3 regions of the Pseudovibrio sp. FO-BEG1 genome follow, and region 2 is predicted to be linked to each of the others. Evidence: riboswitches for the same ligand, from Rfam matches in the RefSeq annotation. Region 2 holds a riboswitch; each other region holds the start of a gene.
What was found. A riboswitch is a leader RNA that binds a small molecule or an ion and turns the genes downstream of it on or off. The one in region 2 is predicted to bind cobalamin.
Positions count from the first base shown of each region.

Region 1: linked by a shared signal. The riboswitch ahead of PSE_RS13560 (TonB-dependent siderophore receptor) and the one ahead of PSE_RS02850 (ABC transporter ATP-binding protein) in region 2 are both predicted to bind cobalamin.
Region 3: linked by a shared signal. The riboswitch ahead of nrdH (glutaredoxin-like protein NrdH) and the one ahead of PSE_RS02850 (ABC transporter ATP-binding protein) in region 2 are both predicted to bind cobalamin.

Region 1 is NC_016642.1:2,953,556-2,963,392, forward strand. It holds gene PSE_RS13530 (EAL domain-containing protein) at 1-214, shown strand, start outside; gene PSE_RS13535 (ferredoxin--NADP reductase) at 556-1,368, shown strand; gene PSE_RS13540 (regulatory protein RecX) at 1,525-2,058, shown strand; gene PSE_RS13545 (heparin lyase I family protein) at 2,175-3,299, shown strand; gene PSE_RS13550 (formate--tetrahydrofolate ligase) at 3,296-4,963, opposite strand; gene PSE_RS13555 (DMT family transporter) at 5,296-6,189, shown strand; cobalamin riboswitch at 6,366-6,579, shown strand; gene PSE_RS13560 (TonB-dependent siderophore receptor) at 6,754-8,565, shown strand; gene PSE_RS13565 (ABC transporter substrate-binding protein) at 8,665-9,537, shown strand; gene PSE_RS13570 (iron ABC transporter permease) at 9,534-9,837, shown strand, end outside.
Region 2 is NC_016642.1:605,926-615,762, reverse strand. It holds gene PSE_RS02865 (GNAT family N-acetyltransferase) at 1-375, shown strand, start outside; gene PSE_RS27830 (zinc ribbon domain-containing protein) at 480-908, shown strand; gene PSE_RS02855 (hypothetical protein) at 1,521-1,793, opposite strand; cobalamin riboswitch at 2,267-2,477, shown strand; gene PSE_RS02850 (ABC transporter ATP-binding protein) at 2,823-3,605, shown strand; gene PSE_RS02845 (ABC transporter substrate-binding protein) at 3,617-4,555, shown strand; gene PSE_RS02840 (iron ABC transporter permease) at 4,611-5,612, shown strand; gene PSE_RS02835 (class I SAM-dependent methyltransferase) at 5,868-6,575, shown strand; gene PSE_RS02830 (DUF1499 domain-containing protein) at 6,753-7,241, opposite strand; gene PSE_RS02825 (hypothetical protein) at 7,739-8,278, shown strand; gene PSE_RS02820 (calcium-binding protein) at 8,328-9,653, opposite strand.
Region 3 is NC_016642.1:2,457,589-2,467,425, reverse strand. It holds gene nrdE (class 1b ribonucleoside-diphosphate reductase subunit alpha) at 1-1,990, opposite strand, end outside; gene nrdI (class Ib ribonucleoside-diphosphate reductase assembly flavoprotein NrdI) at 1,972-2,376, opposite strand; gene nrdH (glutaredoxin-like protein NrdH) at 2,381-2,602, opposite strand; cobalamin riboswitch at 2,704-2,900, opposite strand; gene PSE_RS11350 (LysR substrate-binding domain-containing protein) at 3,198-4,124, shown strand; gene PSE_RS26695 (nuclear transport factor 2 family protein) at 4,259-4,954, shown strand; gene PSE_RS11335 (FMN-dependent NADH-azoreductase) at 5,005-5,673, shown strand; gene PSE_RS11330 (SMP-30/gluconolactonase/LRE family protein) at 5,761-6,690, opposite strand; gene PSE_RS11325 (glycosyltransferase family 2 protein) at 7,148-8,317, opposite strand; gene PSE_RS11320 (glycosyltransferase) at 8,374-9,837, opposite strand, start outside.

The DNA of each region.
Region 1 (9,837 bases), 2.3 Mb from region 2:
AGAGAAGTACGAGCAAATCGTTCTGCTACGCGAGCTCGGCGTATCTTCCGCACAGGGCTACATCTTCTCTAAACCTCTACCGGCTCGCAAGTACCTTGAGTTTGCGGAAGATATCTTCACAGATCGCCGCAATCCGGTGAAGGTGCTGGAAGAGAAGAAAGAAGCCTCAGACGCTGCATTAGAGCAAGTCGCGTCTCAGGACAGCACCAACTAATCCACCCAATCTCGTTCGTACAGAGCCTTCGTTTATTGCCTGTTGAAGGGCATTAATCACGCCGCCGCATGCACAACTTTGCATGTACCGTTGAATAATCAGTAATTATTCCATAATTAAATAAGGCGTATGTTGGATAGATTACTATACTGCGAGGGCTTCCAAGGGGGATAGGTTGATTTCTTGCTCCTGTAGGGGAGGTGGAAGACAGCATTCTACGGAACAAAGCAACTGGAAAAGAAATATTCACTCGCACGGGTTTAATTAGCTGCATGTGCCTCAGCACAGCCTTCAGCTTGGGTTAGCCTTTGCCAAACTCATCAATCGGAGCAAGGCTAACGATGAACCAGATCATAAAGGGTGCGGAATTGGAGAGCGCAGTTCCTGCAAATGTCTTTGTAGAAACAGTAACGGAAGTGACTCATTTCACGGACCGTCTTTTCCGGTTCAAAATCACGCGCCCAACAAGCTTCAGATTCCGCTCTGGTGAGTTTGTGATGATCGGTTTGATGATCGACGGCAAGCCTCTGTTCCGAGCGTACTCTATTGCCAGCCCATCCTGGGATGAAGAGCTGGAGTTCTTCTCCATCAAGGTTCCGGATGGCCCACTGACCCAGCATCTGCAGAAGATCAAAGAAGGGGATCATGTTCTTCTGAAGAAGAAATCCACCGGTACCCTTGTCCTCGATGCACTGTCTCCGGCAAAGCGTCTTTACATGTTCTCTTCCGGCACTGGCATCGCGCCATTTGCCAGCCTGATCCGCGATCCAGAAACCTACGAGAAGTTTGAGGAAGTGATCCTGACCCACACCACTCGTGAAATCGCTGAACTACGCTATGGGGAAGAGCTGGTCGCTGACATCACCAATGATCCCCTGATCGGTGAAGTCGCAGCGGGCAAATTGCACCTTTATAACTCCGTAACCCGTGAGCGTTTCAAACGGGAAGGGCGCATCACGCACCTGATCGAAAGTGGTAAGCTCTTTGATGATCTCTCAGTGCCACCACTGGACGTTGCTGAAGACCGAGCCATGATCTGCGGTTCCATGCACATGATCGCAGACACCAAAGCGCTGCTGGAACAGCGCGGCTTTACGGAAGGGGCCAACAACCATCCTGGTGATTTTGTTGTTGAACGTGCGTTCGTGGGCTAACCTGCCGCAAAATATGTGATAGCTCATTTCTGTTGCAGCGTATTCCCGCAAAAGAGTTTCGATTGTCGGGTGAGAATACGCTCTAAGAAAAAGATTTAGAGCCAGATGCGCGAATAGATATGAGCGCAGACTGCTCTGGATTGGAGATGGGCTCACGTGGGCAAGAAAATATCCTCTGAATATCTGCGCCGGGCCGCGCTACATTATCTCAACAGATACAGCGCGTCCGAAGACAGCTTGCGGCGTGTTTTGAAACGCAAGATTGAGCGTCGAGCCAGAGAAGCAGAAGAAGAACCCTACGAGTATTATGAGCTGATCGAGCCTGTGGTCGCGTTTTGCCGTGAGCACAGCTTCATTGATGACCTGCGCTTTGCCCAAAGCAAAATCAGGTCTGGCACGGTCAAAGGCAAGTCCAAGTCCCGTATCAAGCTGGAACTCAGCGCTAAAGGTGTGTCTGGCGAAAACATCCAGACTGCCTTTGATGATGAAGAGCACGACGACCAGCGCGCCGCCATCTCCTATGCCAAACGTCGCAGACTAGGCCCATGGCGCACAAAGCCAAAAGAAGAGCGCCGCGACAAGGAACTGGCCAGTCTTGTGCGGGCTGGCTTCCCATATTCACTCTCCCAAAAGATTGTTGATATGACTTTGGAAGAGGCCGAAGACATCATCTACGCGGCAGTGCTCTGAGGATTTTCGTCAAATCCTTTGAAAAATCCCAAGGGCCTTTTGTAAAGGCAGCAAGAATTCTTCTCTAGATTGATCTGATCTGTACTTAATCCAGCACCGCACCTTTGGGAGAAAAGATGCCGGGTTCAGATCGACGCACCACCTTCAGAAAACACAATCTGCTGATTTCTGCGCTTGCCGGAGTGAGCCTGCTGATATTGCCAGCTGCTTCCTTGGCAAATGATCGAACACCCGCAAATGAGCCCCCCGAAAAAAAGGATGTCATCGTTACGCCCGAGCAAGGTGGAGGTCTACACGTTGACCAGATGCGTCAAACCAAGTGTGCTGTTATCATCGATGACTTCGACGAGTATCCCAGCCCGGAAAACTGGGACATCCACCGGATGAACAAGCCGGAAAACTTCCAGATTGAAAGTGATGTGGTGCGCGATGGCGGCCATGCGCTGGCAATCACGGTCTTCGGTGATGATGAGCTGGATTCGGAAGGCAATCTCAAAAACGAACTTTGGGAAGCCCGCCAGAAGCGCTGCGATTTTGGAGATGAGGTTTGGTATTCGTTCAGCTTCAAAATCGATGGAACAGTTTGGCCTGCAGGCTCAACCCGATGGGTGATCGGTCAATGGAAAGAAGATTCCGGAGGCAGTCCATTTCTCGCGCAACGGTTTGACAACGGCGTCTTTCATATAACGGTGCAGCACAACGATACACGCAAGTTAGTGGCACAAGCCGAGGGTAGCTATCAACAGGACTTCAAAGGCTTCTCGCGTGAACTCCAGCAAATGCTGAGTTTAGATCGTCAGGGTTTTCGTAACAGAAATGACGCAACCCGAACCTCAGACGAGTTCCTTGGCAGCGGGCTCACTCTGGAAGAGCTGAAGAAGGCGATTGAAACGCAGGATACCTCCAAGTTCCCGTTTCTGGCAGATCCACAAACCTATTCAGATTACCCCGGCATCAAGATTGAACTCTCCGATGATCCTGTTCTGCCAGACCCCACTGACGGCTGGGTGGATATGCGCTATCGGGTAAAGGGAAGTCGCGTCGGGCAGGGGATTATCGAGATCTGGGCCAATGATAGGTTCATCGCCCGTGTTACCGGTTATATCGGCAATGATGAGTTCTCCGGTAACACCCAATACTTCAAGTTTGGGCATTACCGGGATTATGATCGCGATGATCTGCAATCAACCGTCTATCTGGACCGCTTTCGCAGAGGCCCACACCGATCAGATGTGGATTAGAACAGCCCTTCAACCTGACCGTTCTCATCAAGTCCAATGGTTTCCGCAGCTGGATGGCGTGGCAGACCCGGCATCACCATGATGTCACCCGTCAGGGCCACAATGAACCCGGCACCGGCTGAAAGCCGTACCGCCCGCACATGAATGCTGTAGTCAGTAGGTGCCCCAAGCAGGCTAGGATCGGTCGAGAAGGAGTAGGGGGTCTTCGCCATACAAACGGAAAGATGCCCGTAGCCTTGCTCTTCATAGGCCTTCAGCTGATTCTTCACAGACTGATCGCAAGTGATTTTGGAGGCACCATAAATCTTCTTGCAGATGCGGCGGATCTTTTTCCAAAGACCCAGATCATCCTCATAAAGGTGCTTGAAGTCAGATTCAGTTGTCTGCAGAATTTCAGAAACTGAAGTTGCGAGCTGCTCAGTGCCCTTGGAACCATTGGCCCAGTGTGTGCATGGAACGGCCTTTACACCAAGTTTCTCCATACGCTTCATTATGGTGGCGATTTCCTGATCCGTATCAGGGCCATAGCGATTGATGGCAACAATTACAGACACGCCGTAGCTCTGGCAGTTTTTGACGTGGCGCTCCAGATTGCTCATGCCTTTTTCAAGTGCGTCGATGTTCTCTTCCGTCAACGCGTTCTTGGCAACGCCGCCATGCATCTTCAAGGCACGCACAGTTGCCACAACCACTACCGCATTTGGTGTTAAACCAGCTTGGCGGCATTTGATGTTGAAGAACTTTTCTGCACCAAGATCTGCACCAAATCCTGCCTCCGTCACCACATAATCAGAAAGGCGCAAGGCAGTCTTGGTCGCGATCACCGAGTTGCAGCCATGTGCGATGTTCGCAAATGGGCCACCGTGAATAAAAGCCGGATTGTTCTCCAGTGTCTGCACTAGATTAGGGCGGAAGGCATCTTTCAGCAGAGCCGTCATCGCACCATCAGCTTTCAGGTCACGGCAGTAAACTGGTGTCTTGTCTTTACGATACGCAATCAGCAACCGGCCAAGTCGGTCCTGAAGATCCTGCAGGTTCTCGGCTAAGCACAACACCGCCATCACTTCAGAGGCAACGGTGATGTCATAGCCAGACTCGCTTGGGTATCCATTGCTCACACCGCCAAGGCCAGTGGTAATGGATCGCAGTGAGCGATCATTGATGTCCACCACGCGGCGCCACACGATGCGGCGCTGATCAATGTTCTCCGCATTGCCCCAATAGATGTGGTTGTCGATCATGGCTGAAAGCAGGTTATGAGCTGCGGTGATTGCATGCAGATCGCCGGTGAAATGAAGATTGATATCTTCCATCGGCACCACCTGGGCATAACCGCCACCAGCAGCCCCACCTTTCATGCCAAAACACGGGCCTAGAGAAGGTTCACGCAGGCAGATGGTTGTTTTCAGGCCAATGCGGTTCAGTGCATCACCAAGGCCAACCGTCGTTGTTGTTTTACCCTCACCTGCAGGAGTAGGGGAAACAGCAGTCACAAGTATGAGTTTTCCATGTGGCCGGCTGTTCACCTCTGGCATCTCATCCAGGTTCACTTTGGCCTTGAAGCGACCATAAGGCTCAAGAGCATCCTCCGGGATCTCCAGATTTTGAGCGATACGCGCAATTGGTTTCATGTCTGCTGCGCGGGCAATTTCAATATCTTTCATGGAAAAACTCCAGATTAGAACAGGTCACCAAAGGAGCCGGAGAGAGCGTCAAAACGCAAATCAGGCAGGAACAGCAATGTAATCCCTACGTAGAAGCTCTAACGAATGCACGTAGAAAGTTCAAGATTGTGTCTGATCACTTGAAAGCAACTTAGTTAACGGCTGTCATTTGCATTTTTGCTGAGACTGGAAACATTATTGCCTGAATAGCTGTTGGTCTGTTCTAAATATCACCAAACTGAGCTTGCGCGACAAAACCAAGGGCTTTAGAGCTGTTTGGGTTTTCAAAATTATCTACGCCAAGGCCGTAGTTTCGTCGGTTAGGTCACCCCATGTTTTTATTCGAAGTTGCCGCGCTCGGTGCTGCTGCCACCTGGGCCATCGGTGGTCTCATTTCTGCAAAACCTGCTGCGCATTTAGGAGCCATCGGCTTCAACTGTGTGCGCATGTGGTTCGTTGTGCTGTTTCTGGGCGCCTATATGTTTGCAACCGGCACATGGAATACCGTTGATTCTAGCCATGCATCACTCATCTTCTTGTCTGGCTTTATCGGCATCTTCATGGGGGACACACTGTTGTTCCTCACCCTCAATCGCATGGGGCCGCGCCGTACAGCCATTCTGTTCTCTATGAACGCACCCATGTCAGCTCTGCTGGGCTGGTTGTTCTTGTCTGAGGAGCTGTCTCTGCAGGCCGTTATCGGCATTGCCTGCGTTCTTGTCGGCGTTATCCTCGCCATCGCATTCGGAAAGCGCAAAGACCAACTGCATAAATGGGAAGCAATCAGAGGTCCGGTCGTGGTCGGCGTCCTCTTCGGCACTTTGGCGGCTCTCTCCCAGTCCGTGGGTTCGATCATCATCCGTCCCGTCATGGAAAGCGGCGCTGATCCTGTCGCGATCTCCCTCATGCGCTGTACTATCGCTGCCTTTGGCTTGCTGGCGCTGTTCTACCTGCCAGGCCGTCCATTCCGCCTTGCAAACCCGATCAACAAAGAGATCGTCGCACTCGCATCCTTGTCCGGCATGCTTGGCATGGGCATCGGTATGACCTTGATCCTCTATGCGCTCAGCGGCGGCGAAGTAGGCATTGTCTCTACGCTTTCCGCAACAACACCAGCAATGATGCTGCCAGTTCTCTGGTGGCAGACCAAAGAGTTCCCAGCCATCGGTGCATGGATCGGAGCACTCCTCGTTATTGTTGGCTGTGCACTGATCTTCATGAGCTAATCAGCGAGAAAGATCATACTCTATCTAACCACCACAAGCAGGTGCGACCGACTAAGGCCGCACCGCAAGATCTGGTAGTGGAACAATCACTTGCAATTTCTGTGAGTTTACCCGGCAATTGGTCGAATTTTATCAAGTTCCTTGCAGAGGCAGTTGACGGAAGCCCCCGAAATCTGATCAATAGCCGGGTATTTGGTATTTTTATCGATCAGATGAAAATGAAAAGGGAACACGGTCCTATTGGATAAGCCGTGGCTGCCCCCGCAACTGTAAGCGTAGAGTTGTTGCTCACACATGCCACTGATGCTGTTGTTTAAAGCAGTGTTGGGAAGGCGGAGCAGCAATAAGGACGCGCAAGCCAGGAGACCTGCCAGATGCAGTCACTCACCCAAAGCACGGGGCGTGCTAAGGGGCGGTATTCCGTTCAGGTGACATTCACAGTGCGTCTGACCGGCAATCAAACACACCTCTTTTCAAGAGGTTAGAGTAGATTTCTCCAAAGACGCACAATGCAATCAACAGCATAGCAGTTCTGAAAGCTGCTGTGAATGGTGGACCAAACTCGTGCGTAACACATCTTGGATCGCAGCTACCCTCAAATCCGGCGTAGCTCTCTCAGCACTCCTCAGCTCAACCCTCGCATCAACTGCGCAGGAAGCTGATCTCGACGAAGTCATCGTCATCGCCAACAGAACGGAAACCGAAGCCGGCAAAGTCGGCTCCACAACCCATGTCGTCACCGAAGAAGACCTTAAAAACGATGGCGCTACGTTCGTCTCTGAATACCTGATCAAACTCCCAGGCATTTCCTTTTCGCAGAACGGAGGGGCGGGGAAAGCAAGTGCTCTACGCATCCGTGGAATGAGCGGCTACTACACAAAAATCCTTGTTGATGGGGTCGATATTGCAGACCCATCTGGAACGCAAGTCGAAGCGCGTCTTGAGCACATTCTGTTAAACGATGTGGAGCGAATTGAGATTCTGAAAGGTTCGCATAGTGCTTTGTATGGCGGACAAGCTGTTGGTGGTGTCATCAACATCATTACCAAGCGAGCTGAGCCTGGCACCGTAAAACACAATGCTGCGGTGGAGGGTGGTAGTTACGGGACTGTGAATGCGTCCTATGGGTTTCAGGCTGCTACTGATAAAGCAGACATTGCAGTTAATGTGCAGCGTTACCATACCGATGGTTTCAGCGCGCAAACTCCCAAAGGCGGGGCTGCAGATGAAGACGGATATGAAAACCTGACCTTCTCTGCAAAAGGCTCCGTCGATGTTACAGATGCATTGAACTTATACTTTGTCGCTCGCGGTACAGATGGTCATAGCGAGTATGATGGCTTTAATAATCCTGATGCCCGCAACGAACAGGACTATCGCCAATACATTGGTAAACTGGGAGCAAATTTTGCTTGGTTGGATGACCGTATGACAACCGATGCTTCATTCCAGATTGTTGATACCACTCGTAAATACTACGGTGACAATCCTGGTACATATAAAGGCGATCGCTATAAGTTTGATGTGTTGAACACCTTCGATGCAACCGATGAAATCACGTTGAATTTTGGCGGTGATTGGATGCATGAAGATTATGCTGAATATGGCAGCAGTCGTATATTTGGTGGCTTTGTTGAAGCAATGGTTGAACCGACTGACGAGCTTAGTCTCTCTGTGTCATCCCGTTTGGATCACCATTCTCGTTTTGGAACATACTGGTCTGGTCGCGCGACCACGTCCTACCAGTTGCTGGAAGGAACACGCTTCCGTTCAAGTTTTGGCAATGGCTTCCGCGCACCTTCTCTCAACGAGTTATTCGGCAAATGGGGAGCCAATCCAGATCTGAAGCCAGAAACAAGCGTGAGCTTTGATGCTGGTATCGATCAGGACTTCCTGGATGGTAAAGTACGTCTTGGAGCAACTTACTTCCACATACTGACTGAAGATCTCATCGCGTACACAAGCAAGTACGAACAGATCGACGGCTTGTCCCGCAGTCAGGGCGCAGAACTCTCCGCCAGCTGGGATGTGCTCGATAACCTGAGTTTCAATGCTGCTTACACCTACACATGGGCTGTTGGGCCGGATAAAAAACGTCTGCGCCGTGTGCCTCTGCATGATGTCAATGTCGGCGCCACGTATAAGCCGGTGGATGTTTTGTCTCTCAACCTCAACACCAGTTATGTTTCTGGCATTGAAGACAACGGAGACCTCGACGATTTTGTCTTGGTCAACGCAAAAGCGGCTTATCAGTACAATGATAATCTGACATTCCACGTTCGCGGCGAGAACCTGTTGGATCAGGACTATGAGCGGATCAAGGATTATCAGACACCGGGCCTTTCCGTTTACGCTGGTGTTAGCGCCAGTTTCTGATTAAGTATGCCGCTCAGCAAAGGTTGGGCGGCATTCTCTGGTTTCTTCAGTACTGCCCGATGCTGCGTCCCAAACTCTCACGCTGCTCAAAAGGTCTAAATGCGAAATAAGATCAAAAAGATCATGCAGACCGCACTGCTGATGACGCTGGTTATCAGCCCGGCAGCGGCCCATGCAGATGTGAGTGGAGTGAGTGCACCCAGACGGGTCGTATCCATGAACCTGTGCACCGACCAGTTTTCCATGTTGCTCGCAGGTGAGGGGCAGCTTGTCTCGGTTTCCAGATTGGCATCAGACCCAACGCTCTCTGTCATGAGTGAAGAGGCAAAAGCCTACCCGATCAACTTCGGCGGGGCAGAAGAGATCTACCTGATGAACCCGGATCTGGTGATCGCAGGCACCTATACCAATCAAACCACCGTGCAGATGCTACGCGGCCTTGGCATCACCGTGGTGCAGGTTCCGCCGGTGCGCACTATCCCGGATATCGCCAGAGAACTCCGCCGTCTCGGTAAAGTGCTGGGACAAGAGCAAAAAGCTGAGGCACTGGCCAGCCGGTTTGAGGCTACCGTTCAGCGTTTTGTAGAAGCACAGCCCGATGAGAAAGCACGGGCAGGAGTCTATTACGCCAACGGCTACACCGCTGGGGATGGCAGCCTTGTCAACGAGCTGATCACGACAGCAGGCCTGCAGAACATCGCCAACAATATCGGCCTCAAAGGCACCAGCAAACTGCCACTTGAACTGCTGATCCTGGAAGACCCGCAGTTGCTTGTTGAGGGTACTCAGTTTTCCGACAAACCTGCATTGGCATTTGAGCTGCTGGCTCATCCGGCCTTAAAACGAACACTCGGCAACAGTGGACGCGTTTTGATGGAAGACAAATATACCATCTGTGGCCTGCCGTTTGTCGCCGAAGCCATAGAGAAACTGGCTAATCAATCCAAACGCTTGGGGGCACAAGCTGAATGACAAAGCATCCTGATGCCCCTCTGATCGTAATCCTCGGCCTGATCGCAATCACGCTGTTCCTGACCTCTCTCATGATCGGCGCTGCTGATCTGACAGTAACTCAGCTCATAGAAGCAGCTTTCGCTGCCGAGAAAACGCCGGTTTCCATCGTCTTCTGGGAGATCCGTGTGCCGCGTGCTCTGCTGGGGGTGATCACCGGCGCAACGCTTGGGTTGTCTGGAGCAGTCCTCCAGGGCCTTTTGCGCAATCCACTTGCAGAGCCGGGCCTGATCGGCGTCAGCTCCTCCGCCAGCCTTGGAG
Region 2 (9,837 bases):
TTCATCGACTGGTTTCTTGAAGCGGACATTCTGGAAAGCACTGTTTGCGCGATTGACCGTGAAACCGGTGAGCCGCTTGGCTTTCAGATCGCCAGCCATTACGGAGATATCCCCGCGGACTGGGTTGATATTGGCACCTTTGTGAAGCCGGGCCTGCACAAAAGCGGCATTGGCAGTGCGCTGTTTAAAGCGACCCTCGCTAATCTGGAGGGCAAAGGCCTCGTCGCCATCAACGCCACCATCCGCGCCGACAACACCGGCGGCCGCGCCTACTACACCTCCCGCGGCTTCAAAGACTACAAAGTGCTGGAAGCCATCCCACTCTCTGACGGCACCCCGGTAGACCGGATTTGTAAGCGGTTTGATTTGGGGTGAGTGCGAGTTGGAGATTTAGCATTAGCGTCACCTCGCAAGCTTTAATACAACTCTGAATTACATTACAAGATCATATTCAACCTATAAAATAATTTGGTAATTTTATGTATCTTGATCCTTTCATAACAGAACTATCGCCGCTCCAATACTTGATTTCCGTCCTCATCACCATTGCAATTGGGGCCATAGTTGGAGCAACTGCAGCTCATTATAAGCAAAGGACAAAAGTGGGATGGCTGATCTTATGCGGACTATTTCCATTTATGATGTTTCCACTTTTCTGTTTGCCTAATTTGAAACAACCCTCAGCACACTCCTTCAACGGAAAAACATGCCCAAGATGCGCGGAGACCGTAAAAGCAAGAGCTCAAGTCTGCCGATACTGTGGACACGAGTTTCAACTCCCCAAAAAGAATAAGCAACGTCTAGGCAACTCAGAAAATGCGCAGGAAGTTGACATAGAAACCGGATTAGTGAAGGTCAGTGAAAGCCACTTTGTTGCGCCACAATTCACCCCCAAAGAGAGGCTTTAGCCTTTGGTCTTGAATGCCTTGATGGCATCAGCAGCTCCACTACGTCCAGCTGATCAAACCAAAGACATTCAAGCTGATTACTGAAGTACAGAACACTTCACAATCAATCTCCCTAGATCCCGGAACTGCGCTGTGCTTGTCCGGGATGACGGTGGTGGGTGGTGAGGTTGTTGGGGTTGCCTCAATTCCGTCATCCCGCGCTTGATGCGGGATCCAGTGAATGGGGTGGCAGAGGGAATGCTACCCCTTATTTTCAGGGAGTGGACGTGGTGTGGGTGGCACTGGTAATTTTTAGGGAGGTGCTGACCTGCGGCGGGTGGTATCGCCGCAGACCAGCAGGGCACCGATTGGCGAGGATGCGGGGTGTATTTGCGTTTCGCCATTGGCACCGGAGCAAGAGGCACTAGTTTGTGCCATTTACCATTCACAGTGATGTTGCACGCGCTTTGCGTGGTCAGGGTTGCCGATCACGTTTAGCGCATTGCACGATCAAGCCATTTCCTGAGCCAGTCCCTAAAATGAGGCTGGCTCTTTTCTTTGCTGCCGGGCTGTTTCCTCATTTGAACGCGATGGGCTTTGAGGATTGAGCGCTCGAGCAAAGGGCAATACGGCTTAATCAGGAAGCGGAACTTTTGTGTTTATTGGCTGCGGATGAGCGACCCGCTCTAACATTCCGCAGCTCTTTTCCAGTGCTTCGAGGCGATCGCGGAAGGCGTGATGCAGAGTGAACAGGGCATCGCGCTCGCTGGAGTGCTGCATTCTCTCTGTCAGCACAAGGTGCTGAATATACGAGAGGTTCTGCAGATCCGAGACAGCGACGATGACTTCGTCAATTTCATTTTGGAAAGTATTTGTGGCGCTACATGCGCATGCGGAGTCGTTCATTCTCAATCCCTCTGTTTGTAGGGTGTTGAACAACCGCGCGACAACAAGGCTTTCGACGGCCCGCTGGCGAGCGGGAGGTTCGAAACCTGCAAACAGACAGGCGAGTTTATTCCCCCCGAAGGGGTATTGTATTCACCGCCCTCCCGCTCATAGCAAAGGGTTTGCGCGCTACCTATAAAGCAGGCACAAAAAATCCGCTAGTCGACGGGAGCGGTAACCGCTGTTTGGAGAGGTTTCGACGCCTCATGTATGAATGTTGAATGAAAACCAGAGGTTGTCAAACTGACAGTTTTTACAGGGATGTGGATGGCAGAGTTTACGCTCGCCTGGTGAGGCGGTTGAGCTGTGGTTTGGGTCTGTGCTCATGGCTCTGGGTCCCGCATCGGGTGCGGGATGACGGTGGGTGGTTGAGGCTGCTATCAACAGCACCTCAGGTTCCTTCGCGAAAACTCTTGCAATTGGGGGCGGTAAAACTCAGTATGCGCGCTGATGGTTTCTGGGGAGCGAAAGGCCTCGGGATTAAAAGGGAACACGGTGAAGTGTAGCCAACAGGCGCTAATTCCGTGACTGCCCCCGCAACTGTAAGCGGTTAGCGAAGCCAAGCGTGCCACTGGAGAGATCCGGGAAGGCTGGCTGAGCACGGACCCGCGAGTCAGGAGACCTGCCATTATGTTTCACTTCAACCCGGGCGGGGCGTCCCGGAAGGAGGCCATAATGGTTGCATTGGCGCAAGCCTCTCACATATCCGGTTTCTATTTGCCCCCGCTGCAGCGCGGAGGGCGTTATGAGACCTTTTTCCTCACCAACTAAACTTTATCCCGGATCGTTTTGCGAGCCGCTGATGGTCTGCGCATGCGTGCGCTTGACTTTTACTTCAGGATTCGACAATTGATGTTACGTTATAACGTTACATCGATAATTATGTAGCGTTTCACTCAGGTGGGGTGGTTGAATGCTGGATCCTGTTTCTTTTCATTTCAATGGCTTAGGCTGTCCGATCAGGGCTGAACGGCGCAAGGATGCTTTGTCATGAGCGCGGCTTGTGTATCCGTTCGCGAGGTTTCCTGGGCGCCGGATCGTAAGAGCGCGCTTGTTCTGAAACCGCTGAGCTTTGAGCTGGCGGCGGGGCACACCCTTGGTGTTGTGGGGGCGAACGGGGCTGGGAAATCGACACTGCTGCGGCTGCTTTATCGCTTCAACAAGCCGATGAGCGGGCAGATTTGCATTGGTAGCGATGACATCTGGTCTCTTTCAGCTCGGGCAACAGCGCAGCGGGTGGCAGCGGTGCTGCAGGAGCAGCCGACAGATTTTGCTCTCAGGGTACGCGAGATTGTGGAGCTGGGGCGCACACCCTATCGCAGCGGGCTGGCGGCTTCCGGTGAACATGACCGGCAGGTGGTGGATCGTGCGATCCATGCTTTGCAGCTGGATGGGCTGGCCGGGCGGTTGTTCGGCACGCTTTCTGGCGGGGAACGTCAGCGGGTGATGGTGGCACGGGCTTTGGCGCAGGAGCCGGAGCTGCTCATTTTAGATGAACCGACCAACCATTTAGACATTCGCCATCAGCTGGAAATTCTGAAGCTGATTGAAGAGCTGGATCTGACGATCATCACCAGTTTGCACGACCTGAACATGGCGGCGCAGGTGTGCGATCAGATCCTGCTGCTGGATCACGGGCAGATGCTGGGCTTTGGGGCTCCGGAGCAGATCCTCTCCCCTGCCCTTGTTTCGCAGGCGTTTCACGTGCGGACCACGCGTGATCAGCTGATGGCCCGGCAACAATCCCTCCTTACTTTTGATCTTCACTCATAAGGACTGTTTTCATGAAAAACTTTGGTTTGGCGCTGACTGTAGCGCTGCTTACTTCTTCGGCTGCCTTGGCAGAGGTTTCCGTACAAAGCTGTAGTCGCACCGTTGAGTTTGATGGCGTGCCGCAACGGGCTGTTTCCAACGACTCCAACCTGACAGAGATGATGCTGGCGCTGGGGCTGCAGGACAACATGGTGGGTTACACCGGCGTTTCTGGCTGGAAGACACTGGATGCAGAGCTGACCGACAAAGTGGCTGTGTTGCCAGAACTCTCCCCGAAGTACCCAAGCAAGGAAGTGCTGATCGGCGCTGATGCGGACTTCTACTTCGCGGGCTGGAACTACGGCATGAAGGTTGGCGGTGAGGTAACGCCAGAAACGCTGGAGCCGTTTGGCATCAAGGTGTACGAGCTGACCGAGAGCTGCATCCATCTCGGTGAGAAGCCTAAGGTTTCCATGGATGACATGTACAATGACCTTTTAAACCTTGGCCGCATCTTTGGTGTTGAGGCGCGGGCGGAAGCGCTGGTGCAGTCTTATCGTGATGAGCTGACGCAGTTCAAAGCTGGCCTGAAAACCTCTGACACACCGCTGCGCGTGTTTGTTTATGACAGTGGCGAGGATTCTCCATTCACTGCCGGTCGTTATGCCATGCCGACTGCGATGATTGAAGCGGCCGGAGGCACCAACGTGCTGGATACGCTGGAAAAGAGCTGGGCGCGGGTGAACTGGGAAGCTGTGGTTGAGGCGAACCCGGAGATGATCGTGATCGTCAACTATGGCGAGGTGACTGCCGAGCAGAAGCGTGAGTTCATGCTGAACAACCCAGCCTTTGCGGAGCTGGATGCGGTGAAGAACGACCGGTTCGTGACATTGGAGTATGCGGAGGCAACGCCAGGACCACGGAACATCAAGGCGATCAAGAAGCTCGCTGCTGCGTTCTGGGGGAACTAAAATGAGCGAAGGAACCGGCGTTGTCGTGGCCCCGCCTGAGGGCCGTTCTCCTCATATGCTGCAGATCTGTTGCGTGGGATTGGCTGCGCTGGTTCTTTCGGTTTGCCTTGCTGTCTCCGTTGGCGCGGTTTCTGTGTCCATGGAGACGGTCTGGGGTGTTCTCGTCAACAAACTGGTGCCGGGATTGGTGGAGCCGAGCTGGTCGTTGGGCCGAGAGAACATTCTCTGGCAGATCCGCCTGCCCCGTGCACTGCTGGCGATTATGGTCGGGGCCGGACTTTCCATCGTTGGAGCCTGCCTGCAATCCGTAACCCGCAACCCGCTGGCGGACCCGCATCTGATTGGCATTTCTGCTGGTGGTGCGTTTGGGGCGGTGTTGGCGCTGCTGCATACGGGGCTGTTTCTGGGCTTGCTTACGGTGCCGTTGCTGGCTTTTCTCGGTTCTCTTGGGGCAACGCTGCTGGTGGTTGGTGTTGCCAAGTTCACCAGTGCGACCAGCGCTGACCGGCTGGTGCTGACAGGTGTTGCGGTGAGCTTTGTGCTGATGGCGGGCGCGAACATTCTCATCTTTCTGGCGGACCCGCGGGCCACGCACACCGTGGTTTACTGGATGCTGGGCGGGCTGGGACTGGCGCAGTGGACGCATCTTCTCTATCCGCTGGCGGTTCTGCTATTTTGCGGGACGTGGCTTTGGCTGCGGGCCGGGCATTTCAACGCCATGACCATTGGCGATGAGACCGCGACAACACTGGGCATCTCCGTGGCTTCCTTCCGGTTGGAGACCTTTGTCATCAGCGCACTGATTACCGGGGTGATGGTGGCGTTTTCTGGCATGATCGGCTTTGTGGGGCTGATGGTGCCTCACATTGTGCGGTTGTTTGTGGGTGGTGACTATCGGCGCCTGATCCCGGTCTCGGCTTTGTTCGGGGCGATCTTTCTATTGCTGGCGGATGTGGTTTCGCGAACTTTGATGAAGCCGGAAGATATGCCGATTGGCATCATTACCGGGCTTGTGGGCGGTATTTTCTTTATCTGGCTACTGCGAGAAAAGCGCTAGTTCGCCGTTTTTCAGGGGCTCAGGCATCTCGCAATTGTTGTGATATTGGCCCGAGCTTGCCGTGATCGCGACACAGATTTTTCGCGTTAGACTCATACAAGGCCGCTCTGGCAGCATGGCAAACAAGCGGTTTTGAAGGGAATTTGCTTTTATTCCGGTTGGTTCCGGCTGCTTTTAATTATGGTTTTGTCGCATATTCCTAGGTGATGAACAGAGGTCTGTTTCGGGAACATGTGTTTGATGCGGAGTGCGTGAATGACATCTCGTTTGTATAGCGATTTTGCCGAGCAATATGATGAGGCCATTCAAGAGAACATCTACAATGCTCTTTTGGAGCGCCCGACGCTGCTTGGCATGCTGCCTCCGCTGCAAGGGCTGAAGGTTCTGGACCTGGGCTGCGGGCCGGGGGTGTATGCGCAGTTTTTGTATGACCACGGCGCGGATGTGACCTGCATTGATGAATCCGAGCAAATGCTGAAGCTGGTGAAAGAGAAGCTGGACGACAACGTGAAGTGCTATACCTCTGACCTTTCCGACGGACTGCCGGACAAGCTGGAGGGCACGTTTGATATCGTGATTTGCCCGCTGATGATCCATTACATTGAAGATCTGGGGAAGCTCTTTTCCGACATTGGCAAGGTGTTAAAGCCGGGCGGCTATTTCGTGTTCTCAACGCACCATCCGCTGATTGATGCGCAGTGCTCCCCAAGCGGCAGTTATCTGCGCCAAGAGCATGTGACGGAGGAGTGGAACACCATTGGCGTGCCGGTGAAGGTGAGCTTTTACCGTCGCCCCCTCTCCATGCTGTTTGGATGGCTTTCCAGTGCCGGGATGTGCGTTGTGGACCTGCGTGAAGGGATGCCAGCTGCTGAGATGAAGGAAAAATCTCCGGTCCATTATGAGAAGCTGCTGAAGAACCCCAATTTCATCTTCTTCAAATGCCAGAGCCACTGCTGCAAGTGAGTGGTGAACTGAAGCTGCCTCAGACTCTTTGGCAACTTACAGATTTGTGAGTCTTAGGGTTTCTGCGGTTTATCTCCCGCAGAGTCAGTTCTGCCCTGCCCTAACTCGTGAAACCATGAGTCATTTCAAGGAGATATTGACTCTGCGAAACTCACAGGTGTGTTAGTTGCCTCTGAGTCAATTCTCACCCTCTGCAAAGGTGGAGTAAATGCTGCGGAAACGGTCGTAACGGGCTCGGTTGGCGCCCATATCGCTGTAGCCGACACGGGACTGGGAGCGGTAGTGCACAACGCGGTCCTGCTCATCGATCCAGAGCTCCACATCGTCGTTGTAGCCCATCTGAGCGCTTGTAAAGACGGCGTGAAGGTAAGGTCCATCCACCTTGCTGATCTTGTTCTTGCCCATCTCCTCCAGCGTGTTGGTGAGTGCTGCCTGCGTTGCGCCAAATGTGGCGAGCATGGGCAGCGGCTCTACATGGCGGGAGGCATCTTGCGCTTGAGAGGAGACGGCATTGGGGGAATTCGGGAGCGGCGCAAACTGTCCATCATGCACACCGACATACTCCGGGACCTTAGAGTTTTGCCAGATAAGCTTTACTGTGACACCGACCACAAGAGCCACCAGAAGAATTGCAATAACAGCCATTTTAGAAAGACCTTTAAACATTATCGTTTCCAGATTTCCCACCTGCACAGAGCATAACTCATTCAGGAGTTGCGGACGAAATGAAATTCTAGTGTTTAGAATTGCCGGGATTATGTTGGCGATGCGGTAGGTGGTTGATGCTGAAAGACGTTCATGCTCAGCTCTGTAGATCCAGTGTTTCCGTCGTTTTATTGCTTCTTTTAGCCAGCCTCAACATAAGCAGGTTCTGCCGGATTTACTCTTACCGTGCGGCAGAAATTACCTAACCCCTCATTCATTCCATAGTTTTTGGAGCAAACTATGAGCCTTTGAGAGGACTCCATCTGGCACGTGCTTTGCTTCTTATTATGTGCGCCACATATTGGCTCATAACTCGACGAAGCTGCGTTGAGTTCATTGAAGTTCCTTATTGTTGAACTGAGTTCTTCAATTGAAGTTCTGGACAGCGGCTGACGGGGTTCGTGAATTAAGTGATTGAATTTGTTGAATTGTATTAGTCAGCTTTGAGGAACTATTTGATGTCGATTAGTAATGTAGGCCAGAATCCTCTACCGAGTACTGATACTTACACTCGGTTCTCACAGTCCTCTGAAAACGTCTTTGGTACTTCGGTTTCTGAAATCGCAACAAAGCAACGTTCTATTAGCAGCGCATCCGCCGAAAATGCACGAGTTGCCGGCCCAAACTTTCGAGGTAATGTTTCCTATGAGAATTTTTTGGAGCTAAACGGGCTCAATCAGAGTTTGGGCAAAGAAGGGCTGGAGGGTATTGCGCAAAGGAGTAAAGAAGCTGAGCTGGAACTGAACGCTGAGCTGGAGGAGCACCTTGCGGAGGGTAAGAGACGATATCACGAAAACTATGAAGAAGATAACAAACGTATAAGACAGAACATCGCCGAGCGTAAAAGAGAGATCGCCAAATGGGAGCGAGAGCTATCAGGAGCTCACGGCAGATACAAAGATTTTGTCCAAGGCATCATAGATAACAATAAGACATCAATCGCAGAGGATGAAAAGCGTATAAGACAGAACGATATTTTTTCATCTCATTGGGCTTGATAGGCGAAGAAATGGCGCAGCTTCACTGCGCCATTCAATGAAGCAGTTGTTAAACTACAGGAATTAACGCACCCAGATCGTAAACATCCATATTTGCATCTGCAATATACTCCACTTTAAATTCGTCACCAGAAAAATAATTTGAGATTAGCGCTGCACTATCTAGAGAACCATCAGCAATGTCGTTGGCGCTATACAAAATGAGATTATTCCCATCCTGAGCCCACATAAGGTCAGAGATGTTCACTGTATTAAGTTGAAGTAGGTCCTGATCACCAGAAGCCTCATAAATGATGGTATTGGCTGTACCAGTATTTATATAGGTGTCATTTCCCTCTCCACCAAACATATGGGTTGTATCACCTGTACCGCTGACAAAAATATCGTCTCCGGCTTCACCATAAAGCGTATCTATGCCCTCTCCTCCATAGAGCTTATCTGCGCCTGCACCGCCGATAAGGAGATCGTTGCCAGCATTCGCATATATGGTGTCATCACCATCTTCGCCATAAAGGGTGTCGTCACCTGTACCGCCATAAATAGTGTCATTTTCACCACCACCGTAGATGGTATCGTTGCCAGCCTCACCAGCGAGTATGTCATTACCTTCACCACCATGCAAAGTATCCGCGCCGTCACCTCCAACTAGTAGGTCATCACCAGCATCACCGAAGATTGTATCGTCAGCATTCCCACCATAAAGCTCATCATTACCAGCTCCGCCATGAATGGTGTCTTTTCCGCCAGCACCATAGACGATGTCATTTCCATCGCCACCCTCTATATAGTCCTGGCCATAAGCTCCAAAAATGGTGTCGTTGCCATCACCACCAAATAACTGATCGTTATGGTAACCATCTGCATGAATTTCATCATCACCAGCACCACCATTGATGATGTCTTTTCCGTTACCACCGCTGAGATAATCATCCCCAGAACCGCCATTTATGACATCGTTGCCATCATCACCGTTGATTGTATCATTTCCAGAGCCTCCTAGCAGGTTATCACTGCCATCACCTCCCTTGATTTGATCATCCCCCGAGTCTCCATGTATCTCATCATCACCTGCATCACCCCAAAGGGTATCATTTCCAGCGTCGCCGTGAATGCGATCATCTCCATCACCACCTTCGATAATGTCGCGACCATCTCCACCGTTTAGGTCATCATTACCAATATTGCCGACGAGCTTATCATTCCCGTCACCTCCATAGAGTTCAGCATCTGTGACAGTGGCTTCGATGTGATCATTTCCACCATAACCGTATATTGGCCCATCATTGGGGTCCAAATCGATATAATCACTACCAGCAAGCAAGTTAGGATCATTTACATAAGGCGTACCAACTCCATCTTTCCAAACAAGTGCCATAATACTTCTCCATAAATATTAAATTTAAACTCTAATTATCTTGCTTCTTATTTTGTGAAATAATGAGTATTCTCGTCTAAACACAATATAAGCCTGCAATTTCTCTCTAAACACCTAGATTGACATGGGGTACAGGCGATGGCTTCAGAAATGAGAGCGACACCCGTCCACCTCGCTAGAGAAG
Region 3 (9,837 bases), 1.9 Mb from region 2:
ATAAGCCTTGATCCACGTGCTGAGTGGCGGCGGCATACGTATCGATCAATGCTTCTGGTCCGATCTCGTAGGCATCACGATAGTACTCCAGATTGTCATTGCTCATGAACGGTGCCGGGTAGTAAACGCGGCCAATCTTCCCCTCTTTACGGATCTCAATTTTGGAAACGATGGGGTGGATGGAGGACGTGGAGTTGTTGATGTAACTGATTGATCCGGTTGGAGGCACGGCTTGCAAGTTGCGGTTAAACAAGCCGTCCGTCATCACCGCATCTTTCAAAGCCACCCATTCCGCACGGGTTGGAATATGAATGCCGAACTTCTCAAAAAGAGCCACAACCCGCTCTGTGTCCGGAAGCCAATCCTTCTCAACGTATTTGTCGAAGAACGCTCCCGAAGCATATTGGCTGTCTTCAAACCCCTTGAAGCTAACACCACGTTCCCGAGCCATTGCATTTGAAGCGCGCAGGCAGTGATACAGCACGATGCAGAAGTAGATGTTTGTGAAGTCGATAGCTTCCGGACTGCCATAATGAATGAGTTCACGTGCCAGGAACCCATGCAGGTTCATCTGTCCAAGGCCGATGGCGTGGCTTTCATCATTGCCACGGCGCACAGATGGTACGGAGACGATAGCGCTCATTTCAGAAACAGCTGTTAACGCGCGGATTGCTGTTTCAACGGTCGAACCCAGATCTCCGCCATCCATGGCCCTTGCGATATTGAGGGAACCGAGATTGCAAGAGATGTCAGAGCCAAGGTGGGCATAGGACAAATCATCCTTGAAAGTGCTGGCCTCATTTACCTGCAAGATCTCTGAGCACAGGTTGGACATGTTAATGCGGCCAGCCACCGGATTAACCGCATTTGCAGTGTCTTCAAACAGAATGTATGGGTAGCCACTCTCAAACTGGATTTCTGCCAGCAACTGGAAGAACTCACGGGCCCGCATCTTCTTCTTGCGGATCTTCGGGTTATCGACCATCTCCCGGTATTTTTCTGTCACAGAGATTTCGGAGAATGGTATGCCGTAGACCTTCTCAACATCATGCGGCGAGAACAGGTACATTTCTTCGTTCTGTTTGGCGAGTTGGAAGGTGATATCCGGAATAACCACGCCAAGAGACAAGGTCTTGATGCGGATCTTTTCATCTGCATTTTCGCGTTTGGTGTCGAGGAAACTCAGAATATCCGGGTGGTGTGCATTCAGATAAACCGCACCAGCACCCTGGCGTGCGCCCAGTTGATTGGCATAACTGAAGCTGTCTTCCAGTAGCTTCATCACAGGCACCACTCCAGAGGACTGGTTCTCAACGCCCTTAATCGGGGCGCCAGCTTCACGCAGATTGGTCAGCAACAAAGCGACACCGCCACCACGCTTAGACAACTGCAAGGCGGAGTTGATGGAGCGACCAATGGACTCCATATTATCTTCCAAACGAAGCAAGAAACAGGAGATCAGCTCTCCGCGCTGTTTCTTACCTGCATTCAGAAAAGTCGGGGTCGCAGGCTGGAACCGATTGGAGATGATTTCATCCATCATCCACATAGCCAGGTCTTCATCACCGCGAGACAGAGCCAGCGCAGTCATCACCACACGGTCTTCGTATCGCTCCAGATAGCGTTTGCCATCAAATGTCTTGAGTGCATAGCTGGTGTAGAACTTAAAAGCGCCAAGGAACGTTGGGAAGCGGAACTTGCGTTCATAAGCTGCCACAAAAATGGCCTTCACAAAAGCAGGGTCATATTGGTCCAGAACCTCTGCTTCATAGTAGTTCTCGCGTACCAGATAAGACAGTTTCTCTTCCAGAGAATGGAAGAACACCGTGTTCTGGTTCACATGTTCCAGAAAGTACTGACGCGCAGCCTGGCGGTCAGCGTCAAACTGAATTTTGCCCTCTGCGTCATAGAGGTTCAGCATGGCGTTCAGCGCGTGATAATCAAGACCCTGTTGTCCGCTGTCCGGTTGTTCTAAGAGTGTTGTTTCCAAAATAAATCTAACCCCTGACGAACCCGCGCAATGTCTGTTTCCGTGCCAGCAAGTTCAAACTTGTAAAGGCAAGGGCAGTTGCATTTCGCGGCAATAATTGTGCCTGCATGGGCGAAGAACGCCCCAAAGTTTCGGTTGCCGGAGGCGATGACACCTCGCAGCAGGTTTCGATTGGCCGCATCATTCAAAAATCGGATCACCTGCTTGTGCACCGCCCCTCGCCCTTCGCCGTCCGCATAAGTTGGCGAAATCAGCACAAAAGGATGCGTCATCTGAGGCATAGGCTCAGAAGCACGATACGGTATGCGCTCTGCCAATAGGCCGAGGCATTCAACAAAGCGATGGGTGTTTCCGGATGGGCTTGAGAAGTAGACCAGCCCGCTCACGAGATCAGGCGAGCGCGCTTATCTTATCTGGGCGAAAACCAGCCCAGTGTTGGTCGCCAGCAACAACAACAGGGACCTGGCGATACCCAAGCTCCTGTACAGCAGCGAAAGCATCTGTGTCCTGAGAAAGGTCAATCACGTCGTAGGAGATTCCAGCGCTGTCCAGCGCGCGAGTGGTAGCGGTGCACTGCACGCAAGCAGGCTTGGAATATACGGTAATGCTCATGCTTCAAACCCCGTAGCATGGGCGAAGAGGCAGGGGATGAGAGGCCAACGCTGCGCTGGAACGCAAACGTGCCCGCAACCCAAACAGGCCCTCCGCCCGTGGTTGTTAAAATGTCCCTTGGCAGGTCTCCTGACTTCACAGCTCTGGCACAGGCTCTCTACCTTCCCGGAATACGATCCAGTGGCATAAATGAGAGCCCGCTTGCTGCTTACAGTTGCGGGGGCAGTCCCGGAATCTCACCGGCTTCCCTCTTAGCTTGCGAGTCACCCCCGCAAGAACCAAGATAGCTCATATAGTGCATTTGCGTAGGAGGCGGTCAACATATAGAAGTCTATGCACAGCTTATTGTTGTGGAATGCCGTAAGCGCCAGAGTGGCAAATGGACTGAACATACAATCTAACTTATCCAATCCAGAATGGCCCTCTCAGTAAAATTCTAACGATTGATCAACTCAAATTTGGTAAACGAACCTTTTGAACTCAGAGAAACGCATTAGTAAGATTAGCTTCAAATCATAATTCTTGACCAAACTCTGAACTATCTTAGATTTATTAATTTCCTAACAAAGCCTCACAAACAGAGTTTCAGCGAACCATGCCTCAAATCCCTTCTTTAAAAAGCATACAGGCGTTTGAAGTGGTTGTGCGGCGTCTGAGTTTTAAGGATGCGGCGGAGGAATTGCATGTAACGCCGACGGCAATCAGTCATCAGATCAAGAACCTTGAAGAGCATTTTGGGGTGGCGTTGTTCCACCGTCTGCCGCGATCTCTTCGTCTAACGAAAGAAGGGGAAATTTACGCCCCTTTTATCCGAGAAGCTTTTGAGAAGTTGAATGCCGGGTCTGCGGCTCTCTTGAATGATGACCTTGATGGTACACTGACAATTACCACCACCAACTCCTTTGCCTCAAACTGGCTTGTACCACGGCTCAAGCGATTTTCAGAGCAGAACCCATTGATTGCTGTGAAAGTTCTGGGCTCCGATGAGTTACTTATCTTTCCACAAGACAACATCGATCTGGCAATCCGATATGGCGAGTCCGATCATGTTGACTTACACGCTGCCTGGATATTGGATGATTATGTTTCAGCTGTGTGTGCCCCAGATTATCTGCCTGCATCGCCAGAGCTATCAATGCTTCAGAAAGGCCAGTTGATACAGTATGAGTGGACAGGATTTTCAGACAAAGACCCGAGCTGGGAGGGGTGGTTCAGGAGCCAAGGGTTTAGGTTTGCTCCACAAAAACCAGTCAATACGTTTTCCGAAGAGCATATGTGCATCTCAGCGGCCAGAGATGGACACGGGGTTGCTTTGGTTAGTTTGATCGCAGCAGCACGAGACCTGGAAGAAGAACGCTTGGTTGCGCCATTCGATTACTCTGTCAAAAACAAAAGCTATTATCTGGTTTGTCCCAAGTCTTCAGCTAACAGGGCGAAAGTCCAGGTGTTTCAGGATTGGCTGCTGGATGAAGCAGATATGTTTCGCGATAGCGCGATAGGTCAGCGTTTCTTTGAAAAGTAAGTGATGCCCTGAATCTCATTCAGCCGTCAGCTGAAATCTCTGATGTTGTTCTTTATTTTGTACTCAAGGTAGGACTGAGCCTGACCTTCTGGTCTCCATGAGAGAGATCAAAAGCTAATGGCAGAGGCAGTCCCATGCGGTCGCAAGATCAAATTCAAAGACTAATCAATCAATATAGTTTCACTCTGGATTCTGGGAACCTCAAAGGGTTCGCCGCCTTGTTTAAAGAGGCAAGCTGGCACTTTGACGGCTCGGAGCCAGTTCATAGCAGCAAGGACCTGTATGATCAGGTTCTAACGCGAGTCATCTTGTACGAAGACGGAACACCCCGCACCCGTCATATGACCACCAACTTGGACATACGAGTTGATGAAGAAGCTGGCAGAGCTGAGTGCCAACGATATATCGTCGTTATTCAGCAAGCCGATGACTTTCCATTGCAGGTTATCTACTCAGGTGAGTATTTTGATGAGTTTATCCGCCAGCAAAATGGGGAATGGGGCATGGAAGGCAACATGCATCAAGGAAAAGAGGCCTTGTTAGCAGGTGTTCTATCTACTGTTTTACTCCAGCCGGACGGGACACCTAAGACCCGACACATCTCTACCAACATCCAGCTTGAGATTGACAAGGAGGCCAGCATTGCAATCTGCAAACGCTATGGCCTTGTAGTACAGCAGACAGCTGACCTTCCCTTAAAGCCAATCTTCTCGGCGGATTACTTTGATACTTTTTCTAAAGTGGATGGTGTCTGGCGCTTTACGAAATGTGAGCTTAAGCGCGCATTTGTCGGAGACCTTTCACACTTGTTCTCGCAGGAACTCGCATAACTTCCGGTGCCCCCACAATCCAGAAAAGCAGACACAAGGAGACGTCTCTGATGACAACGCTTTTACAAATTGATGCCAGTATTCGGGGCAGCGAGAGTATTGTTCCGGAGTACAACTCCATTTCCCGCAGCATCTCAGCAACCTTCATGAAAGAGTGGCAACAGCACAAACCAAATGACACAGTGATTTGTCGTGATGTTGGTAGACATCCACCGGACCATATAACTCAGGATTGGATAGCAGCGGTTTTCACTGCCCCAGAAAACAGGAGTGACACACAAAATGCATTACTTGCTCAGTCAGACAACCTGATTGCTGAATTGGAGCAAGCCGACATCATAGTCCTGTCTACTCCGATGTACAATTACGGCATGCCAGCTGTTCTAAAGGCTTGGTTTGATCAGGTAATGCGTATCAACAAAACTTTCAGCTTTGACCTGGCTCGTGGTGATTATCCGATTGAGCCAATTTTATCTGGCAAAAAGTTGGTTGCGATCACGTCTTCAGGAGAGTTCGGATTTGGGCCTGGTGGTATTCGTGAAAGTCGGAACCATCTCATGCCGCATATTAGAACCTTAAAAGGATATCTTGGGGTTGATGAACTGTTTGAAGTCGCAGCTGAATACCAAGAGTTTAATGACACACGACATAAGACCTCCGTGCAAGATGCGCATGCAAAAGCGAGAGATTTGGCCGCAAAGCTTGCTTTACTGTACTAGAGGTTCAGTCTAAGCAACAGCCAAAAACTAAACCCACCATCTGGTGGGTTTAGAGCTGTCAGTTCCAGAAAAGATCGTGTTTGCTCTTCACTCAGACCCAACTTGCTGAATGTGAAAAGTGTCTCTGAGCTCATCACCTTCTTTCAAGGCGCTACCAAGCGTATGCAGGTGACCATAATTGACGTAAAGCTTGCCTTTCACGACAACTCCAGTGGTTGGGTAAACATCACCCATTTTGAATGCTTGCCCTATGGATGCTGAGCTCCAGTCATCATCAGAAACGAGTTGGAACACCGTGTTGGAGACAATTCCAGAAGCACGATTGGTGATTGCGATAAGCTCATCAGGACCAGTCAAAACGAGGCCATCGGTACCAATGAGTGGCTGAGGCAATGCTACTTCAGTGAAGGCTGATGGATCATTCAGAGGGACTTTGAAAAGCGAACCATCACTTTTCTTGGCCACAAGAAGATATCCATTCTTATGATATTGTATCCCGTTCAAATTAAACCCGTCACCAAGAAACCTCTCATGGGAAAGAAACACGCTGGCTTTGCCAGATGGCGTAACTTTGTAAATGGATGCAGCCAGGCTATCCGTAATGTAGGCATTGCCATCCGCATCGACTGTTAGGTCATTTGCAAACTTTTTCTCAGCAGGCTTGAGATCTGACAAATCAATGAACTTTAGAGGGGCGCCCGTTGCTAAATCGTAGATCCCCAAGGACACTGATGCGAACTTATCTGAGGGAGCGCTGCGCGTTGCGACACCATAGTCAGAGCTGTTGACCAGCAATCGCCCTCTTTCTGCATCAACGCGAACTCCAACAACAGAACGAAGGCGTTCATCATCAACCAGACGAGTTGTTGTCCCATCCTTGTTAAGTGCGATAACTTCGCCTTTTCTTATTGAGCCAAGTAAAAATCGCTCACGCTTTGCATCATATTCCAGCCCTTCAGGGTAAAGCGCTTTGCTTTCTACGGAAATCCCAACACTCTCTTTTGCATCAAACTCCAAAGTCGTCTGTTGGGCTACCGCTGACGAAAACATTAAGAGAGATAGAGCAGATACTCTCCATAAAGTACGGATACTGTTTCTCATGGAGTGTTACCTCATGTTGTTGCTCGTTTATGCTCATGAGGCTAAAGACGCAAGCTACCGCCCACAAACTCGTTTAATTCATGCCGAAGCTGAAACAACTCGTTGTGAAGACTGCATGTAGTGGAGATGTGTGACCAATTGCGGACTCTAGTTTAACTGCTTAGCAGTCTCCCTTAGGTTGAAGCATCAACCTCAGATTGATTTGGCTAAGCTAGATGGCGAATGTAACTACTGGTCATTTATCGTTTCAATTAACAGTGACTACTATTCACTATGGATGAGTAGATGGATTGGCCGTCTTAGATTCCCGCTCGATTTCTGGAACCAAAAGCTAAAAATAGTGAAATTATTAAAGGTTTGCAATAGAGTAAAGTCAGTCGGGGCTTATGTTGCGTTGTCTAAGTTTATACCAGAGTACTGCGCGATGTAATGCCACCGGTAGTCTCATCAGGCCAGTTAGCAACCACCAAAATGATTCATAAATGGCTATTGTCTGTTCAGCTGATGCTTGCTTACAATTTGCACGTTCTGGGAAATGCTCATGACGCAGCAATTCGTGCCTAAAGAGAAGTGATCGCAGGGGTCTAGTTATTCGCCAACTTGGTGAGTTAGTTAGGCGTGCAAGGTTTTCTTCTAATGTACTATCTGTGGCAGTTTTCTTACCTGTGAGAAGATTGAAGTAATGTGCTTTGGAGCGGTTAACTTCCTTCCACTTTGCAGTAAAGCCTAAATTGGAAAGCCAATCGCTCTCCTTGAATGTGTCTTTATTGCGGAGAACCTTTGTATGCTGCGTAAGCAGTTTTTGATTGCGGATGATTGCCTTTGAGATCCGATACACATCAGCATTCATGCGATCTGGGTTTTCAAGTTCTCTTAAAAGACGTTTCTCAAATCCTGCTCTATACTTGAAGTGAAGCAGATGGCCACATGTGTCGCTTAACGGAACTGGGGTACACAAGTGCGTTGACCGAAGATATTGGAAGTCTGATTGCCAGTAAACAAGAGGTATCTTGTAAGATCTTACAAGATAGTTCTTTTTGCCAGATAGCTCAGCTCTGACTGAAGAGCGAAGTTCGAAAAAGGGGAAAGCCAGCGACGATCCTGTATGAAACTTGGAAAAGGGAACATAGTTGGGCGTATTGGCAATGAGCTCATCTAGATCCATTGCACATTTAGGCGCACTTGTAAGATCATCACAAAAAAAGTCTATCAAAGGAGCATAAAGTGCAAATGCTAGCTCGTTTTGTAAAATGCTCGTTGTACCATCCATTGTTGGTTGAGGAAGTAGCAGAAACTCATCCGCGTCTACAACTGTTGTCCATTTATCCTTACAGTACCTACAGCCAATCTCATTGACCCAATCAACTCCAGCGTTTGCTTGCGGGTAGCCACCATTTTTTTCATAGAGTTGGACATCACCTTGTTGATGTAAAAACTGCAAAGAACCATCTGAACTCCCTGTATCAATAATGTAAAAGCAAGTAATTCCTATTGAACGATAGTGATGTAGAAATGCTGGCAAGACATCAGCTTCGTCGCGCATTACGCAGATCAATGGAAAATCTGTTTGGGTGGAGCTACTAAAGTGTTTACTAGGTCTCAAATTTTTACCCTAACAAAATTACGTGCCTTTCGTATTACCGAACTTATTTTCCCAGGCCTATAAGACATTTTTGCCGTATTTTTTTGACTTCCTATGCGCTGCGATGCGTCAGACCGTAGTAAAAATAGGCTTTTATCTTCAACATCCATACTGTTCGAAAACGGTAATACCTGCTTAAAATCAGCTTCTTCCTTATTCTGATTTTTCAACTTCATACTGTCTGAACTTTGTCGATAGTAATACAATGGATCAGGGTAATAAGATACTTTCCACCGATCAAGGATTAGTCGATTGTAAAACTCGATGTCATCTTTTCCAACTCGATATCCTTCAGAGTACCCTCCTGAAGCAGAGAAAACGGTCTTCTTAACAAGACATGTTGCATCTCCAACGACATTCACCCTCGTCGCCCATGCCTTTGCAGGACCTACAAATCGTATTTGTGTCCCCAGTTTACCGTTGGGGGAATAAGGTTCCCCATCACCACTAAAACGTAGTGAGCTGCAAGTTATGCAATCAAGATCCGCGAAAGTTGCTGCATTCACAAGCTTTTCTACCATTTCAGGCATCATGATATTGTCGTCATCGAAGAATAGAAGATAGTCGCCTTTTGCAACTTGAGCAGCTTTATTCCGTGCTGCCCCTACGTATCGATTCTCCTGATAAAGGATGCTTAATGACTTATCCTTGTATCTTTGAGCAAGGATCTGAAGTGTTTCACGTGCGAGCTTTGAACGACTACCATCATCGACGACTATCACCTCCAGGCTTCGATAGGTCTGTCGTTCAATGCTTTCTAAAGCTTGAGTTAGAAGATGGGGTCTCTCAAAATGAGTGATACAGATGCTAACCTGCGGGTGCGTGTCTTTCCTAGTTGTGGCTGTCTTTGCTGTCGAGCGGCTTTGCTGGTGCCATCCTCTCCAGACTGCCAGCGATCTCTTTAACCTGTTATGTTTCTCAGCTGGAGCAGGGAGGCGTTTTGTATAACGTTCAAGACGGTCTGCTAACGACAGATGGTGTGGCTCAAACAGGACTTCATCGCGAGAGACTTCCTCGATTAGTTCGTGTGTCCCGCCTGTATTTGCGGCAATAAAGGGAACTCGCGCAGCTAAGCATTCGTAAACAGCCAATGGAGAATTTTCCAGCAAAGACGGAATTACTGCTAATCGCCCTTCGGCACTTAAGTACTCGACGGCTTGAAGAGCATTATAGTTCGTTTTGAATGTGATTTTGGTTCGCCAATTCTTGCTGTTTTGCAGAATGAATTTTTTAGCATCAAACCGATGAGAATAACCACCAAGGAAAGTGATCGGCGGAATTGAAATACCTTTTACAGCCAGAGCATTGAGAGCATTGACAAATAGTAAAATGCCTTTGCGAGGTTCTAATCGACCAAAAAATACCCATTCACCCACATGAGAGTATTGTTTTCTAGTCACGCTGTTGAGATCTTCCAGAAA